DNA from 4 places in the Streptomyces viridosporus T7A genome. Region 3 is predicted to be linked to each of the others. Evidence: riboswitches for the same ligand, from Rfam matches in the RefSeq annotation. Region 3 holds a riboswitch; each other region holds the start of a gene.

Region 1 (4,454 bases), 5.5 Mb from region 3:
CGGGCCTGGAAGCGGTGCGGCCGCACGCCGCGGTCGTCTCCGTGCGCGCTCCCTCCCCGGAGCAGGCCGTGCGATGGGCGGCCGACTGCCGGGCGGCCGGCCTGTCCGTGGGCTGCTTCCGTCCTCCTTCCGTGCCCGACGGCATCTCACGGCTCAGGCTGACCGCCCGCGCGGACCTGTCCGGGGCGGAGATCGAACGCGCTGTACGGGTGATCGGCGAAACGCGGCCATGAGTCGGCGTGGCACGGCCGTGCGTCGCCCGATGAGGGGATCGTCGGTCGAATGGTCGGTCGAGTGGTCGGTCGAGTGGTCGGGCGGACTACGGGTCGGATCGGTCGGGTGCTGTCCGGTTCAGCAGGTCCCTCCGGACGGACGGGTCGGTCCGGTCGGTGGTCAGCGGACCGCGGTCACGAACTCCGTCCAGCTGCCGGGGGAGAAGAGCAGCACGGGCCCGGCCGGAGTCTTGGAGTCGCGCACGGCGAGCAGTCCGGCCAGGGGGCCGGAGGCCGGCCGGGCCGTCTCGACGCAGTTGTTCGCGCCCGTGCTGTAACTGCTGCGCAGCCACCGCACACCGTGCGGGTCGAAACCGGAAGGAAGGGTCCGAGGCGGTGCAGGCATCGTGCCTCCTTACGCGCCGGCGGCTGTACCGGCGATGAAATCCAACGAGTCCTCGGGTGAAAGGGCGTGGATCGAAAGGGCGTTGAAGGCCTCCGAGTAGGCCCGGAGGTCTTCTTTCCGCTCCAGGTGGAGGCTACTCGTCAAGTGGTCGAGAACAACCACGTCCAGATCAGAAGTGCGCAAAAATGAGAAAATGACGAAAGGGCCGGTGACACCGATGTGCGCCCCCGCGCTGAACGGCAGGACCTGCAACCGCACCTGGGGCAGCCGGGCCGCCTCGACCAGCCGCGCCAGCTGGCGGGTCATCACGCCGGGGCCCCCGACCTCCCGGCGCAGCACCGCCTCGTCCAGGACCGCGCTCAACTCCAGCGGAGGGTCCGCCCGCAGCACGTCCTGCCGGGCCAACCGCACCTCCACCAGGGCGTCCAGCCGCTCCTCCGAAGCGCCCTCCAGCGCGGCCTGGGTCACCGCCCGCGCGTACTCCGGCGTCTGCAGCAGCCCGGGGATCACCGTGGTCTCCAGGGTGCGCATCGCGCTCGCCTGGGACTCCAGGCTGATGAAGTCCCGGTAGGTCGGCGGCAGGACGCCGCGGTAGGCGTGCCACCAGTGGTGACGGCCGTCGCCGTCACCGGAACCCGACAGCATCAGCAGCAGTTCCCGCAGCTGCGGATCGGTCACGCCGTAGGCGTCGAGCAGCGAGCGGACATCGGCCGGTTTCACTCCGCTCGTGCCGGTCTCGATGCGGCTCACCTTCGACTGGTGCCAGCCCACCAGCCGGGCCGCCTCGCCGCTGGTGAGCCCCGCCGAAGCGCGCAGCGTGCGCAGTTCGGCGCCCAGTTTCCGGCGGCGCACCGCGGGACCGTGCTGCATGGACTCTCCTTACTCCTTCCGAGCCGCCCGGATACGGTCTTCCGTCGCAGGGTTCACCGCTTCGGGCGACAGATATATGCATATCTTGGTGGATCGCCGCCCCGCGCCGTGCGGTGATGGCACTCTGGCGGCGAAGCACCAGTGCGGGACCGTACTCGAACCATCCCCTCCGTGTCGGACTGCGCTCCCGTGGGAAAGGGACGACATCGCCATGGCAGACCATCTGGAAGCATCCGTCACTCTGCCGAGCGATCCCGCCTCGGTCTCCGCGGCCCGTGCCCATGTGAGGGACGTGCTGGCGGAGTGGGGCATGCCGGCGGACGCGGACGTGTCCGACACCGTCCGGCTGATCGTCTCCGAACTCGCCACCAACGCCGTGCAGCACACCTTCGGGCAGTCGCCCACCTTCACGGTGGACATGGTCCTCGACCGCGACGAGCGGCTGCACGTCGGTGTCACCGACAGCCATCCGCGTTTCCCCAAACGGCTGCCCGCCGCGGTGCAGCAGGACAACGGCCGCGGACTGGTCATCATCCGCTGCCTGACCGCGGAATGCGGGGGGAGGCTCAGAATCCGCCCCACGCGTGAGGGGGGCAAGACCGTCTCCGTCGAACTGCCGTGGACCCTGCCTCCCGCCGCGGAACCCACCGCGGAGCCTGCCGCGGAGCCGGTCACGACGGGTCGGCAGGAACCGTAGGGGCCGTCACGGCGAGGGGACGGTCGGCGAGGTGCCGGCGCAAGGGCCCGGACGGGCCGCGGCCGATCCGGCGGGGCCACACGGCGCCGTGGGCCGGTGTTCCGCCCCGGAGGCACCGGTTGTGTGGTTCCGGGATCGTGCGCCGCGCCGTGCCGGGCGAGCCGGGGCGTGAGGTGAACGCGAGCGGCAGCGGGAAGGCGAGGAGGATCCGTACGCCCGCCCGGGTGACCCGCGGTTCTGGAACGGCCCGGCGAAGTCTCGGCCGGCTCGTCGCGGCGGGGTCCCGTCGCGTGCGGGGGCGATGCCGGCCCGTACGGTGACGGGCGAGGTGACGGGCGACCGGCTGAGGCCGCGTCACGCCCGGTGGGGCGGCGGTGCGTCGGGGCACCGCCGCCCCCGGCGGATCACTTGACCCGGCCGTACCAGACGCTGCTGGTCCAGATCTTCTGCAGGCGCACCACGTCCCCGGTCTTCGGGGCGTGCCAGATCTTGCCGTTGCCCGCGTAGATGCCGACGTGGTAGATGCTGCGGCCCGAGTGGAAGAACACCAGGTCACCGGCCTTGCGGTTCTTGGCGGAGATGTGGCTCGTCTTGTTGTACTGCTGTGCGGCGGTGCGCGGCAGTGTCTTGCCCGCCTTCTTGAACGAGTACAGGGTGAGCCCGGAGCAGTCGAACCGGGACGGTCCGGTGGCGCCCCACTGGTACGGCGCTCCCTTCTTGGAAGCGGCGACGTTCAGAGCCTTGGTGGCCGTGCTCGCGGCGGCCGCGTCCGAGGCGGCTCCCGGGACCACGATCGAGCCGCCCACGGCGGCCAGGGTGAGGGCCGAGGCCGTGCCGGCCCGGGCCATGAGAGACGGGACACGATTGAGCGCAGTCATGCGCAACCCTTCGTCAGCCGCCTGTGAAGGATGACCTGTCGGATTCGGGCTGGCGAAGTGGCCCGGCCGCACACGTGCGGCTTCACCCCAAGGGCTGCTCGGAACTGGCGTTCCGGCGACCCGTCGTGCTTGGGTCCTCCACTCCTGCCGATCCACTCCTTGTCGACCGGTCATCCGGGCGGCGGCAGGATTCGGCGTCCGCCCGGATCGCCCCGCCGCGGCGGCGGGGTCTTGTCGTCAGTCAGGGATCTTGTCCCATGCCCGGCCCGAAATCCCAACTGAACCGGGGATTTGTGTTGTTACTCACCACTCATCCGTTCGGGTGGACAGTCTCCTGTTCGGTTCGCTGTCAAGAGCCCCGAAAGGCCTCGGACCAGCGTCGGAATGCTCAATTCCGCCCACTGGCCCCGCGTGTTGCGCAACTTCGGCGCCCCGAAAAAAGCAGGTGCATCTACGCCGGATGGGGGTAAGCCGTTTGGTCCGTTTCGGCTCCGGTCCGGACGCGCCCTCGCCGGGGACGGCCGCCCGGACCGGGGTGGGCGTCAACTGCCCGGGGTCGGCGGCAGGATGAGCCGGGCCGTGCGCCGTTCGCCGTCCAGCACCCGCAGGGCCCGGCCCAGCGTGGCGGAGTGCAGTTCGGTCTCGCCGCGCCGGTGCATCACGGTCAGCGCGTCGCGCAGCGCGACGGCCTTGCCGACCAGTGCCTGCGCGGCGCGCAGGCCGCGGTAGGTGTCACCGTCCGAGGCGGGGTTGATGCGGCCGAGCAGGTCGACGACCTCGAGGTAACGGTCGATCAACTCGGCCTCCGCGCGGGTCAGCGCGGGCAGCGGAGGGAGTTCCGGGGGCAGCATCGACGGCTCACCTCGCGTCGTCGGCGGGGTGCCCGCCCCTGCGGTCGGGCACGATCCGGTCCGCCAGGCCGTGGTCCACCGCCGCCCGTGCGTCGAGGACAGTGTCCCGCTCGAGGTCCGCCCGGGCCTGCTCCGGGGTGCGGCCCGCGTGCCGGACGAGCATGTCCTCCATCCGGGACCGGATGCGGCCCAGCTCCTCGGCCCGGGCCGCGAGGTCGCTCGCCCGGCCCTCCAGCGGCCCGGACGGATCGGGCTGACGGAGCACCAGGCGGGCGCCGGGCAGCACGCACCGCTTGCCCGGGGTGCCGGCGGCGAGCAGCAGCGCGGCGGTCCCCTCGGCCCGGCCGAGGCAGACCGTCTCCACGTCGCAGGAGACGAAGCGCAGCGTGTCGTAGATCGTCGACATGGCGTGGAACGAGCCGCCCGGGGAGTTGACGTAGAGCGAGATGTCCCGGTCCGGGGCCCGGTGCTCCAGGTACAGGAACTGGGCCATCACGTCGTTCGCGGAGGTCTCGTCGATCGGGGTGCCGAGAAGGACGA
Region 2 (4,454 bases), 2.2 Mb from region 3:
GTGCCCCCGGTCCCGGTCGAGTTCGCCGTCCTCGGTCACCTTGGCGCCCCGGGGCGGGGTGAAGTCGAAGGTCGACGCGGCCGGCCGGTCGAAGCTGACCCGGGTGAAGCCGACGTCCACGACGGCGGCGCCGCCGCTCGCCGGGGTCAGCGTGAACTTCAGCGGCATCCCCGTCCTGTGGTCGACCGCGATGCTGATCGCGCCGACCGTGGAGTCGGACTGCCTGGGCTTGACGACCAGCCGGTAGGCGTCCCGGCCGGCCACCTGGGCGGTGCCGTCGACGGTCACGGACGTGGTGTCGTCGACCGCCTTCAGAGCCTCCTCGGCGAAGTCCTTCGGGGTGGCCGGGGGCCGCTGCCCGCGGTCCTCGCCGGAGTCGTCGACGGTGGCGTGGTAGACCTCGTTGGACCTGCTGTCGTAGCCCCAGACGTCCTTGCCGTTGTGGATCAGGCTGTACTCGGCGGCGTCCTCCAGCAGCGACACCTTCTGCCGGTCCGGGCCGTCGGCGGCGACGCGCAGGGTGTGCGTGCCGGTGGCCAGTTCGGTGAGCCGGGTGGACGGGTCGGCCGAGGAGCCGCCCTCGCCCCGCTCCGGGGCGCCGGGGGCGAAGCCGTCCTGCAGGCCGCCGAGGTCCGGCAGGCCGAGGTCCGTGGTGATCTTCACGGTGCCGGAGAGCCGCTCGACGTCCGACTGCGCGATCTTCTCGATGAGCTGTGCGGCGGTGATCTCCGGCAGGTCGGGGTCGCCGGAGTCGGCGAGCGCGGGGACGAGCCCGATGGTCGCGGCCGCCACGCCCATCACCGTGACCGGAACGGCGTACCGCGCGGCCCTGCGCCGCCCCGTGCGCGGTTCGCCGGCCTCCCCCGCGGTCGTCATGTCGTCGGATGCGTACGGTGCCATGTGTGCCCTACCTCCGTGGTCGGCGGCGGCTTCCGTCTCGTGTCCTCGCACCAGTCTCCCCCTGAGCCGCCATTCTCACCCGAATCGGTGAGGAGTGGTGATGTCCGTCGTGGTCCATCCGACCAAATCCGGCGGGCGGATGCGTCAGACCGCGGGCTCAACTCCGTGTACTGCTGCGGTATGACACGGCGGGCGGTCCCCTCCCCCGACCAGTAGGGGGCGACCCCGGGAGCGACGGCGGACCGGGCCCGGTCGTGCCGTCGCCGGCGGCTCAGCCCGCCCGGTGCACCACCGCGTCGCACAGCTCCACCAGCGCCGCCTTCGCGTCGCACTCCGGCAGCGGGGCCAGCGCCGCGCGGGCCTCCTCGGCGTAGCGCACGGTGTCCCGGCGGGCCTGCTCCAGGGCCGGGTGGGCGCGCAGCAGCCGCAGCGCCTCGGCGTGCCGGGCGTCGTCGGTGAGGTCGGAGTCGAGCAGCTCGCACAGGGCGACGTCCTCGGCCAGCCCCAGCCGGGCCGCCCGCTCGCGCAGCCGCAGCACGGGCAGCGTGGCGATGCCCTCGCGCAGGTCCGTGCCGGGGGTCTTGCCGGACTCGTGGGAGTCGGAGGCGATGTCCAGGACGTCGTCGGCGAGCTGGAAGGCGACGCCGAGCCGCTCACCGTACTGGGTGAGCACGTCCACGACCGTCTCGTCGGTGCCGGACATCATCGCGCCGAACCGGCAGGAGACCGCGACCAGCGAGCCGGTCTTGCCGCCGAGCACGTCCAGGTAGTGGTCGACCGGGTCCCGGCCGTCCTGCGGTCCCGCGGTCTCCAGGATCTGCCCGGTGACCAGCCGCTCGAACGCCTCGGCCTGCACCCGCACCGCCTCCGGGCCGAGGTCGGCCAGGATGTGCGAGGCCCGCGAGAAGAGGAAGTCGCCGGTGAGGACCGCGACGGAGTTGTCCCAGCGGGCGTTCGCGCTGGCCACGCCGCGCCGCACCTCGGCCTCGTCCATGACGTCGTCGTGGTACAGCGTGGCCAGGTGGGTCAGCTCCACGACCACGGCCGACGGCACGACGCCGGGCGCGTAGGGGTCGCCGAACTGGGCGGAGAGCATCACGAGCAGCGGGCGGAAGCGCTTGCCACCGGCCCGCACCAGGTGCTGGGCGGCCTCCGTGATGAAGGGCACCTCACTCTTGGTGGCCTCGAGCAGCCCCTCCTCGACAGCCGTCAATCCGGCCTGGACATCGGCTTCCAGAGCCTGGTCCCGCACGCTCAGCCCGAACGGCCCGACGACGGTCACGAGGGGTCTCCTGTCTGCTGGTGTCTGGTGGCGGTTACACGGTTTGTCGATAGGTCGCTGCCCTCACTCGAGTCAGCGTATCCGGTCATGTTTCGATCACCGCCAGCGCCCGGCGTTACAGGACGGGCGGTACGAGATCGAAACCGACGGATTTTTGATCGTTTGATCACCACGGACATTCATCGTCTTTCCCGGGCAGAGTCGTCCACGCCCCGGACCGTGCTCCGGGCCACATTCCGGGCCGCATTCCGGGCCGCGCCCCGTCCTGTCCGCCACTCCCCCATCCTGCCGCCCCCGGTGCCCGATTTGCCGTAATCGGCAAGCGAATTCCCCTTTGCGCGAAATGCGGCTCGGCCGTCCGGCCCGTGAGGTCGGTCACGCGCCGCGCACCCGTCCGCCCCTCCGGCGGCACCGGCGTCCTCCCTTTGCCCGCAACCGAGTTGAGCCTTGGCGCCCGCAAAGGATCAACCGCACCAAAACGCCCCACACAAGATCAAACGGCTCGTTCTGTGGCGTCCGCACTTGTTCCCGGCATGTGCTCTCGCATACGTTCCCGGCCTGTCGGGCGGACGCCGAATCCTGCCACCGCCCGCACCCACCGACGACGAACTCACTCACGCACGGCAGGAGCGGGGGACCCAGGTAAGTCGCCGGGCCGGCCACACGCCGGAACGGCTAGGGGTGAAGCCATGCCCGCAGGGGCACGGCCGGGCACTCTCCCGCCCGAACCCGACAGCTCACCTCGCAGGCGTAGGAGAGGAACCCAGACATGCCTGCATCCGGTCAGCTCCGCCGCTTCGGCAGCCGCCGCCTCGCCCGCTCCCTCGCCGTCACCGGCATCGCCGCGATCGCCCTCCCGCTGTTCGGCGCGACCAACGCCTCCGCGGCCACCACGCCGTCCGCCGCGCCCGCCGCAGCCACGACCGCCGCCTCCACGACGACGTACGCGAACAACCTCGACGGCTGGATCCGCGAGTCGCTGTCGATCATGGCGCAGCACGGCATCCCGGGCTCCTACGAGGGCATCCACCGCAACGTCATGCGCGAGTCCTCCGGCAACCCCAACGCCGTCAACCTCTGGGACTCCAACGCGGCCAAGGGCACCCCGTCGAAGGGCCTGCTGCAGGTCATCGACCCGACCTTCCGGGCGTACCACGTGCCCGGCACCACCTTCGACCCGTACGACCCGGTCGCGAACATCACGGCGGCCTGCAACTACGCCGCCGACCGCTACGGCTCGATCGACAACGTCTTCGGCGCGTACTGAGCCGTCCGCTGACGGCCGAGCACGGCCGCCCCACCGAACAGTCGCTCGAGGACGACGGCCACGCCGTCGTCCTCGTTCGACGTGGTGACCTCGTCGGCCACCGCCTTCAGCTCGGGATGGGCGTTGGCCATGGCGACGCCGTGGGCCGCCCAGCCGAACATGGGGACGTCGTTCGGCATGTCGCCGAACGCGACGGTCCGCTCCGGACCCAGCCCCAGGTGGTCGGCGGCCAGCGCCAGCCCGGTCGCCTTGGTGACCCCGCACGGCTGGAGCTCCACGGTCCCCGGCCCCGACATGGTGACGGTGGCCAGGGAACCGACCACCGCGCGCGCCGCCGCCGCCAGCGCGTCGTCGGACAGGTCGGGGTGGCGCAGCAGCACCTTGCTGATCGGCCGGTCCCACAGCTCGCTGCGCCGCTCGACCCGCACGGCGGGGAGCGTGGGGTGCGGCATCACGTAGCCGGGCTCGATCAGGGTCAGCCCGTCGACGCCGTCCTGGTCGACCGCGGCGTACACCTCGCCCAGCTCGGCCTCGATCTTGCCGAGCGCGGTCTCCGCCAGCTCCCGGTCCAGCGTGACGGACCACAGCAGCCGGTCCGCGTCGGCGTCGTACACCTGTGCGCCCTGTCCGCACACCGCGAGCCCCGTGCCGCCGAGGTCCTCCAGGAGCGACCGCACCCGGGGGGCCGGGCGCCCCGTCACCACGAGGTGCCGGGCGCCGGCCTGCGCCACCCGCGCGAGCGCGGCGAGGGACCGGTCGGAGAGGGTGTCGTCACTGCGCAGCAGCGTCCCGTCCAGGTCGGTGGCGACGAGTGAGAATGCGGTGGGTGCGGCCATGATCAGAGAATACGGACCGCGCGCCTACTCGATTCACCACGCCCGCGGCCGCCCCCGCCCCGCCGGTGCCGGGTGGCGTCCGGTTGAAGGCCTCTGCACCGTTTGGCGACAACATGCTCCGCTCTCTACCGTCCGCGTGGTCCCGGGCGGTACCTTCCAAGTGTCCGGG
Region 3 (4,454 bases):
CAGCTGACGTCCTACGACGGCGCGGTGCCGCGGACGCGGGCGCGCGAGTGGGCGGACGAGGCGCTGGCCCGGGAACTGGGCCTGGACCGGAAGGCGCTGAAGGCGCCGGCGCGGTGAGCCGCGTCCCGTCGTCCGGTGACGCGGCTCACCGCACCGGGGCTCACGCCACCGACTCGATGCGCAGCTTGATGTCGTCCGGCGACAGCGCGCCCTTGGCCGTCACGTGGTCGCCCGACGACTCCCCGCGCAGACGGCGCCCGATCCACGGCACCAGGTACTGGCGGGCCCAGTGGACGTCGTCCCGCCGGACCTCGAGCGTGCCGCGGGGCGGCAGGGGCGGCCAGGGCTGTTCCGGGTCGGCCGGGACCTCCAGGCCGAGGGTCAGGCCCGCGCGGAGCGCCACGCGTGTGTGCCCCTCGGGGGACAGGTGCAGCCGGTCGGCGTCCCAGGCCCTGCGGTCCTGCACGCTCCTGAGGGACCACAGGTCGAGCACGGGGCAGCCGTACCGGTCGGCGACGGCCCGCACGTGCCCGTTGTAGGTGGCGATCTTGCCCCGCAGGTGCTTGAGCAGGGGCACGCCACGGGTGTCGAACCCGGTCGTCACCATGACCGTGCCGGACACGGCCGTGAGCGCGGCGACCGCCCGTTCGAAACGCTCGGCCACCTCGTCCGGGTCGGAGCCCGGGCGGAGGATGTCGTTGCCGCCCGCGCAGAACGAGACCAGGTCGGGGGCGAGTTCGACGGCCCGGGGAAGTTGGTCCGCCATGATCTGGTCCAGCAGTTTGCCGCGCACCGCGAGGTTCGTGTACCGGAAGTCGCCTTCGGGCCGGCGGTCGGCGAGGAGCACGGCGAACCGGTCGGCCCAGCCGACGAACGACCCGTCGGGTCCGGGGTCGCCGACCCCCTCGGTGAAGCTGTCCCCCAGCGCCACGTACGACCCGATCACTGTCTTGTTGTCACTCTTCGAATCGTCTGCCACAGGAGCACATGATTCACCTTCGAATGTGACCTACGCGACCGTAGGAAGGGGTTGACGGACGGTGAGATAAGCCACTCCGGAAGAGTCGGCGCCTCCGGGAATACGCCGAAGACCGGACCCGGGGATCGGGGTCCGGCCTTCGGCGGCGTGTCAGGCAGGCGGTCTCGCGGGGGTCAGAGGGCGACGCCCTTCGAGCGGAGGTAGGAGACCGGGTCCACGTCCGAGCCGTAGTTCGGCGAGGTGCGGATCTCGAAGTGCAGGTGCGGGCCGGTCGAGTTGCCGGTCGAGCCGGAGAGGCCGACCTGCTGACCGGCGCTCACGGCCTGGCCGGCCGAGACGGACAGCGAGGACAGGTGGGCGTACTGGGCGTAGTAGCCGTCGTTGAGCTTGATGACGACCTGGTTGCCGTACGCACCGGCCCAGCCCGCGGAGACCACGGTGCCCGCGCCGACGGCCTTCAGGGAGGTGCCGGTGGGGATGCTGAAGTCGACGCCGGTGTGGTAGCCGCTGGACCACAGGCTGCCCGACACCTTGTAGCCGGTGCCGACGCCGCCGCCGGGGACCGGGGAGCTGTAACCGGAGGCGCTCGCGGCCTGCTGGGCGGGCGCGGCGTCCGCGGAGGCGGTCTTGGCGGACCGGGCGGACTCGGTGGACTGCGAGGAGCGGGCGGTGGACTTCCCGGACGACGAGGACTTCGACGCACCGGAGGAGGCGGACGCGTCCGGCGAGGAGGACTTCTTCGGCGCGGCGGCGGCCTTGCCGTCGATCGAGAGCTTCAGACCGGGGTGGATGAGTGAGGGGTCGTCACCGACGGCCTCGCGGTTGTCCGCGTAGAGCTGCTTCCAGCCGCCGTCGACGGCCTCGCTCTCGGCGATCCTGGCGAGGTAGTCGCCGGCCTTCACGGTGTACGTGCGGGTTTCGCCGCTCTTCTCCGCGGCGGCCTTCTGGCCGGTGACGGAAAGGGACTGGACGGCCTTCTCGGGGGCCGCCTGCGGCGTGGCGGCGTGCGCGCCGGTGGCGCCGAGGAGCGGCAGGGCGAGCGCGGCGCCGCCGGTTCCGGCGACGGCGATGGAACGGGCGAGACGCTGGGTCGTGGTGCGGCGGTGCTTACCCTTCGCGGGCATGACGAATTCCTCTCCGGCGCCTACGAGGTGAGCTGTCGGGTTCGGACTGGAGATGTCCGGCCGCGCTGTGACGCGGCTTCACCCCGAGCCTGTTCCGGAGACCGGGACAGGCGGTCTTGCCTGTGGGTCCCCCGCTCCTGCCGTACACGGGTCAGTGTGTGCGGGCTCCGGGCGGCGGCAGGATTAGGCGTCCGTCCGGATCGGTGGCGAACGTAAGCGACTGCGGCGCAACGGGACAAGCGCGGGGTTCGTCCCGAACCCCTTTTTCCGTGATCCACGGGCAGGAAAGACGTCACCGAGCGTCAACCGGGATTCCGGCCCCCACCGAATTCCCTTGCTGCTCCGCCGTATTACGTGAGCATGGCGACAACACCGTGTCACGGGTATGACGATGCTCACGCACCCCGGCCCCACCCTCCCTTACATGAGGGCGCGTTATCCCTAAACGGATATATCGGGCAGATCGCCCTGATCGCCGGATTCCAGGCGGCGCAGCCGGAACACCGCGGCGTCCAGATCGCCGCGCAGACCGGTGCGCAGACCGTGGTGCAGCAGCACGGCGCCCCGGTGCTCCTCGCCGGTTTCCCGGCACGCGTACACCGATGACGCGTCGAGACCCCGCAGCCGGAGCGCGGGGACGGGCTCCCCGTAGTGCTGCGCCTGGAGGCAGGCGAGGACGACGGTCTCGTCACCGAGGACGTACTGCACCGCGCTCAGCCCGCCCTCCGGGGCGCGCAGCCGGTACAGGTCGCCGCGCTGGACGACGGGCCGGATCTCCTTGTAGAGCGCGACCCACGCCCGCGCCTCGGCCCGTTCCTCCTCGCTCCAGCGCATGAGGTCGCCGCCGATCCCGAGCACCCCGGCCATGGCGCTGACGAACCGGAGGCGCAGGGAGCTGGTCCGCCCGTTCAGCATGGTGTTCGGGCTGTCGGTGACCCAGGCGGCCATGACCCGCGCCGGGTGGATCTGGCTGAAGCCGTGCTGGATCGCGAGCCGGTCGAGCGGGTCGGTGTTGTCCGAGGTCCACACCTGGTCGACGCGGCGGAGGATGCCGAGGTCGATCCGCCCGCCGCCGCCCGAGCAGGACTCGAAGGCCACGCCCGGGTGGGCCGCCCGCAACCGGTCCAGCAGGGTGTACAGGGCGTGCACGTGCTCGGTCCACAGCCGCTGCGGATACGGGTCGCCGGGCCAGCCCGCGTCGGTGAAGCAGCGGTTGAAGTCCCACTTCACGTAGTCGATCGGGGCGCCGGCGAGCAGCCCGTCGAGCTGTTCCCAGAGGTACTCCTGCACGTCGGTGCGGGCGAGGTTGAGGACGAGCTGGTTGCGGAACTCCGTACGGGTGCGCCCGGGCTGGAACTGCACCCAGTCCGGGTGGGCGCGGTACAGGTCGCTGTCCGGGTTGACCATCTCCGGCTCGACCCAGATGCCGAACCGCATGCCCAGCCCGTGCACATGGTCGGCGAGCGGTTTCAGACCGCCGGGGAAGCGGTCGGGGTTGGGCGTCCAGTCGCCGAGTCCGGCCCGGTCGCCCGTACGGGCCCCGAACCAGCCGTCGTCGACCACGAACAGCTCGACGCCCATCGCGGCGGCCCGTGCCGCGAGCGCCCGCTGCTGCTCCTCGGAGATGTCGAACCCGGTGGCCTCCCAGGAGTTGAACAGCACGGGCCGGTCCCGGTCCGGGTCCGGGATCACGTGCGCCCGCTGGTAGGCGTGCCAGGCGCGGCTGGCGCCGCCGAAGCCGCCGTCGCTCCACAGAGCGGCGAAGACCGGGGTGACGTGGGTCTCGCCGGTGCCCAGCATCAGCAGGCCCGAGTCGTCGTGCCCCGCGCCGCCGGTGATCTGCACGCGTGCGTCGGGGAGCCGGGCGACCGCGATCCGCCAGGAGCCCGACCAGCCGAGGGCGCAGCCGTGGACCTCGCCGCGCTCCTCGGTGGCGTCGGTGTCGAGCGCGACCCACGGCAGGTGCTGGTGTCCGGTGTGGCCGCGGCGGCTGCCGAGGACCACCTCGCCGTGGTCGAGCGGGGAGCGGATCAGCCGGGACTCCGCCGCCCAGCGGCCGTGCAGCCGGGACAGCCGCCAGTGCGCGCGGTCGGGCAGGGTCCAGACGGCGGAGTCGGCGCGCAGCACCTCGACGGCCGGCCCCCGGTTGTCGAGGGTCACCCAGCGCTCGACCACGTCGTCGCGCATCCGGTAGTGCAGGGTCACGGTCAGCCCGCCGTCGCGGAAGCGGAGCCGGAGCTCGCCGTCGTCGCTCTCGTGGCCCGCGAAGGTCCACTCGGTGCCGCGCCGCTCGCGCGTGCGCACGGACAGGGCGGGGCGGACGAAGCGGGGGCCGCCTTCGACGGGGTACT
Region 4 (4,454 bases), 1.0 Mb from region 3:
CGGAACAAATCCCTCGCCGATTCCTTCTCTTTTTATACGGCCTTTGTGTTAAGCGCGCAGGCTCGGCGTGTTTACGGGATGTTGCGAGTTCCTCACACGCTCCGCGCGGTCCGTCCGGTCGGCGCCGGAGGCGGAGCGCAGGCGGTGCGCGGCGGTCGCGCGCTCGGCGTGCAGCGCCGTGACGGCCCGCGCGCGCTCGCCGTCGCCGCGTGCCACGGCGTCCGCGATCGCGCCGTGCTCCGTCCAGTGCTCCACCGGGTCGGCGGGTCCCTCGACGGCGTACAGCCAGGCGATCTTGTGCCGCAGTTGGGTCAGCGTCGAGGCCAGCGCCGGGCTGCCGGAGGCCTGGGCGAGCGTCTCGTGGAACCAGCCGCCCAGGGAGCGCAGGTCGTCGCCGGCGCCCCGGCGGGCGCGCTCCTGCCCCAGGCGGACCAGACCGCGCAGCACCTTCACGTGGGCCCCGGTGCGGCGCTGGGCCGCGCGGAGGGCGCCGAGCGGCTCGAGGAGCAGGCGCATCTCCAGCAGGTCGGCGGCCTCCTGCTCGGTGGGCTCCGCGACGCACGCGCCCGCGTGCCGCCGGGTCACCACGAAGCCCTCGGCCTCCAGCGTGCGCAGGGCCTCCCGGACGGGGACGCGGGAGACGCCGTAACGGCGGGCGAGCACTTCCTCCGTGAGCCGGCTGCCGCGCCCGAGGACACCCGCGACGATGTCGTCCCGGATCGCCGTGCACACCGAGTGCGCGGGAATGCGCATGACCGACCTCCGGATCAATTCCCGTGACACGCCGACGATTGACGTGCGTTCCGTGACTCCATTGCACGTGACTCTATTGCAGTCGGCGGGAATTTCCGATGCCGGGCCGGAATCCATGCTTGTTTTTCGGTCGCCCCTTCCCTAGCGACGCCGAAAGCCCCGGCTCGGAAGCCGGGGCCGGGAAGCGGGGGCGCACTCCGTGCCGGAGGCGGACGCGCGTCAGAGGTTCACGCCGTGCGCGCGGAGGTAGGCGACGGGGTCCAGGTCGGATCCGTACTCGGCGCCGGTACGGGCCTCGAAGTGCAGGTGCGCGCCCGTGACGTTGCCGGTGGCGCCGGACAGGCCGATCCGCTGCCCCGCGGTGACCTGCTGTCCCACCGAGACCCCGATGGACGACAGGTGACCGTACTGGGTGTACGTGCCGTCGTGCATCTTGATGACGACCTGGTTGCCGTACGCGCCGCCCCAGCCGGCCTCCACGACGGTGCCCATGCCGACCGACTGGACGGGGGTGCCGCTCGCGGCGTGGAAGTCGACGCCCGTGTGGCTGCCGGAGGACCAGACGGCGCCACCGCTCTTGTAGCCGGTCGAGACGTAGGAGCCGGGGATCGGGGAGACGAAGGTGTTGAGGCGTGCGCGCTCGGCCTCCCGCGCGGCGCGCTCCTCCTCCGCGCGGGCCTCCTCGGCCGCCTCGGCCGCCTTCTCGCGCGCGGCCTCCTCGGCCGCCTTCCGCGCGGCGGTCTCGGCGGCCTCCCGGGCGGCCTCGTGCTGGGCGGCCGCCTGGGCGTCGACCTGGGCGGCGACCTCGTCGCCCAGGGTGATGACGGGGGTGAGGCCGGTCTGCGCGGCGGCGGGTTCGGCGGCGAGCGCGGGGGCCGCGAAGGAGCCGACGACGCCGGTGGTGGTGAGGGCCGCGACGCCCGCCGCGCGGGCGGTGCCGCGCTCGATCCGGCGGGGACGACGGTGCTTCCCGGTGGCGCGGGTGAACGCCATGTGCAGGCTGGTCCTTTCCTTCCCTCTCGCCTACCGGGTTAGCTGACGGGTTCGGAGCAGGAAGGTCTCCTACGGACCCCCTCGCGACACGCGCGGGCGTCCGATTCACCCCAGGGACTGCATGCGGGTCCCCGGCTCCCCCCGGCTCGCGCCGCAGGGGATTCGGCGATGGCTGCCCGGTGCCGCGGGTGCGGCGCACTGCCCGACGAACAGCCCGGAAGACGCTAAGCGGGCGGGCTTTCAATTCCCAACCGGAACCCGGGTTTTGTAGCGCATCCCACAGGGCAGATGGGCAACCTCCACCCCAATTCGGGCATAAGGGGGCCCTGGTGACCCGTGGGTCACCAGGGCCCCGCGCGTGCGCGTCCTCCGCGGCCGCCTACTCGGCCGTCACCACGGCGACGTCACCGATCCCGAGGGCCTCCACGGACGTCCTGATCTGCGCCGCGTCGCCGACGAGGACGGTCACCAGACGGTCCACCGGGAAGGCGTTGACGACCGCGGCGGTCGCCTCCACGGTGCCGGTCGCGGCGAGCTGCCGGTACAGCTCGGCCTGGTAGTCGTCGGGCAGCTGCTGCTCGACCTGGTCGGCCAGGGTGCTCGCGACGGCCGCGGCGGTCTCGTACTTGAGCGGTGCCACGCCCACCAGGTTCTGCACGGCGACGTCCCGCTCCTCGTCGGTGAGTCCCTCCGCGGCGAGCGTGCGCAGCACCGTCCACAGGTCCTGCAGGGCGGGCCCGGTGTTCGGCGTGTCGACGGAGCCGCTGATGGCGAGCATCGCGGCGCCGGCGGCCCCTCCGGAGGAGGAGGGTGCGGTGGACCGGAGGACCTGCCCGAAGGCCCGGACGCCGTAGGTGTAGCCCTTCTCCTCGCGCAGGACGCGGTCCAGGCGGGAGGTGAGGGTGCCGCCGAGGCAGTACGTGCCGAGCACCTGTGCGGGCCACACGCGGTCGTGCCGGTCCGGACCGACCCGGCCGATCAGCAACTGCGTCTGGACGGCGCCCGGACGGTCCACGATCACGACCCGGCCGGTGTCGTCCGCGACCACCGGCGGAACGGGCCGGGGCCGGGCCGGGGAGCCCGTCCAGGCTCCGAGCGTGTCACCGAGCAGCGCGTCCAGGTCGATCCCGGTGAAGTCGCCGACGACCACCGCGGTCGCCGTGGCGGGCCGGACGTGCTTCTCGTAGAAGGCGCGCACGGCCGCGGAGTCGATGCCGGCGACCGTCTCCTCGGTGCCCTGGCGCGGGCGCGACATGCGCGAACTCGCCGGGAACAGCTCCTTGGAGAGTTCCTTGGCGGCCCGGCGGGCGGGGTTGGCCAGCTCGTGCGGGATCTCGTCGAGGCGGTTGCGGACCAGCCGCTCGACCTCGCTGTCGGCGAACGCGGGCGCCCGCAGGGCGTCGGCGACCAGCCCGAGCCCCTTGGCGAGCCGCGAGGCGGGGACCTCCAGGCTCAGCCGGACGCCGGGATGGTCGGCGTGCGCGTCCAGGGTGGCGCCGCAGCGCTCCAGTTCGGCGGCGAACTCCTCGGCGGAGTGCTTGTCGGTGCCCTCGGAGAAGGCCCGCGCCATGACCGTGGCGACACCGTCGAGTCCGGTCGGCTCGGCCTCGAGCGGAGCGTCGAGGAGCACCTCGACGGCGACGACCTGCTGGCCCGGGCGGTGGCAGCGCAGGACGGTCAGGCCGTTGTCGAGCGCGCCGCGCTCGGGGGCCGGGAAGGCCCAGGGCCTGGCCTCGCCCGCCTGCGGCCGGGGGTGGAAGTCCATCGTGGCGAGCTCGGTCACTTCGCCGTCTCCTCGGTCTCGTCGGTGCCGGCGACTGCGGCGGCTTCCTCTGCGTCCTGCGCCTCGGGGGCGACGGGCTCGTAGACGAGCACCGCGCGGTTGTCGGGGCGCAGGCGGGCCTTGGCGACCTCCTGCACCTCCTCCGCCGTCACCTCCAGGACGCGCCGGACGGCGGTCAGGGCGAGCTGCGGGTCGCCGAACAGGACGGCGTACCGGCACAGTTCGTCGGCGCGGCCCGCGACCGTTCCGAGGCGGTCCAGCCACTCGCGCTCCAACTGGGCCTGGGCGCGCTCCATCTCCTCGGCCGTGGGGCCCTGCTCGGCGAACCGGGCGAGCTCCTCGTCGATCGCGGCCTCGATCACCGGTACCTCCACGTCGCCGGACGCCTTCACGTCCAGCCACCCCAGGGAGGGCGCCCCGGCCAGCCGCAGCAGGCCGAACCCGGCCGCCACGGCCGTACGGTCGCGCCGTACCAGCCGGTTGTAGAGCCGCGAGGACTCGCCGCCGCCGAGCACGGTGAGCGCCAGGTCCGCCGCGTCGCACGCGCGCGTGCCGTCCTGCGGCAGCCGGTAGGCGGCCATCAGGGCGCGCGCGGGGACCTCCTCCTCGACGACCTCGCGCAGCTGCTCGCCGATGACGTCGGGCAGCGAGCCGTCGCGCGGCTCGGGCTTGCCGTCGTGGGACGGGATGGAGCCGAAGTACTTCTCGATCCAGGCGAGCGTCTGCTCCGGGTCGATGTCGCCGACGACGGAGAGCACGGCGTTGTTCGGCGCGTAGTACGTGCGGAAGAACTGGCGGGCGTCCTCCAGGGTGGCCGCGTCCAGGTCCGCCATCGAGCCGATCGGCGTGTGGTGGTACGGGTGGCCCTCCGGGTAGGCGAGGGCGGTCAGCCTCTCGAAGGCCGTGCCGTAGGGCACGTTGTCGT

What was found. Region 3 has a riboswitch for cyclic di-AMP ahead of CP969_RS32315 (M23 family metallopeptidase). Riboswitches for the same ligand answer to the same signal wherever they lie in the genome.
Region 1: it holds a riboswitch for cyclic di-AMP, as region 3 does, so the genes downstream of both, CP969_RS07290 (C40 family peptidase) here and CP969_RS32315 (M23 family metallopeptidase) in region 3, are expected to answer to the same signal.
Region 2: it holds a riboswitch for cyclic di-AMP, as region 3 does, so the genes downstream of both, CP969_RS22685 (transglycosylase SLT domain-containing protein) here and CP969_RS32315 (M23 family metallopeptidase) in region 3, are expected to answer to the same signal.
Region 4: it holds a riboswitch for cyclic di-AMP, as region 3 does, so the genes downstream of both, CP969_RS28020 (M23 family metallopeptidase) here and CP969_RS32315 (M23 family metallopeptidase) in region 3, are expected to answer to the same signal.

Annotation. Positions count from the first base shown of each region.
Region 1 is NZ_CP023700.1:1,550,037-1,554,490, reverse strand. It holds gene CP969_RS07310 (8-amino-7-oxononanoate synthase) at 1-233, shown strand, start outside; gene CP969_RS07305 (DUF397 domain-containing protein) at 394-618, opposite strand; gene CP969_RS07300 (helix-turn-helix domain-containing protein) at 628-1,488, opposite strand; gene CP969_RS07295 (ATP-binding protein) at 1,700-2,185, shown strand; gene CP969_RS07290 (C40 family peptidase) at 2,590-3,063, opposite strand; cyclic di-AMP (ydaO/yuaA leader) riboswitch at 3,067-3,270, opposite strand; gene CP969_RS07285 (hypothetical protein) at 3,606-3,914, opposite strand; gene CP969_RS07280 (ATP-dependent Clp protease proteolytic subunit) at 3,922-4,454, opposite strand, start outside.
Region 2 is NZ_CP023700.1:4,879,413-4,883,866, reverse strand. It holds gene CP969_RS22695 (LolA family protein) at 1-900, opposite strand, end outside; gene CP969_RS22690 (polyprenyl synthetase family protein) at 1,172-2,182, opposite strand; cyclic di-AMP (ydaO/yuaA leader) riboswitch at 2,784-2,948, shown strand; gene CP969_RS22685 (transglycosylase SLT domain-containing protein) at 2,952-3,449, shown strand; gene CP969_RS22680 (HAD family hydrolase) at 3,413-4,285, opposite strand.
Region 3 is NZ_CP023700.1:7,080,831-7,085,284, reverse strand. It holds gene CP969_RS32325 (TetR/AcrR family transcriptional regulator) at 1-117, shown strand, start outside; gene CP969_RS32320 (SGNH/GDSL hydrolase family protein) at 161-946, opposite strand; gene CP969_RS32315 (M23 family metallopeptidase) at 1,153-2,103, opposite strand; cyclic di-AMP (ydaO/yuaA leader) riboswitch at 2,108-2,270, opposite strand; gene CP969_RS32310 (alpha-galactosidase) at 2,545-4,454, opposite strand, start outside.
Region 4 is NZ_CP023700.1:6,069,367-6,073,820, reverse strand. It holds gene CP969_RS28025 (GntR family transcriptional regulator) at 49-753, opposite strand; gene CP969_RS28020 (M23 family metallopeptidase) at 973-1,746, opposite strand; cyclic di-AMP (ydaO/yuaA leader) riboswitch at 1,759-1,924, opposite strand; gene CP969_RS28015 (M16 family metallopeptidase) at 2,126-3,529, opposite strand; gene CP969_RS28010 (M16 family metallopeptidase) at 3,526-4,454, opposite strand, start outside.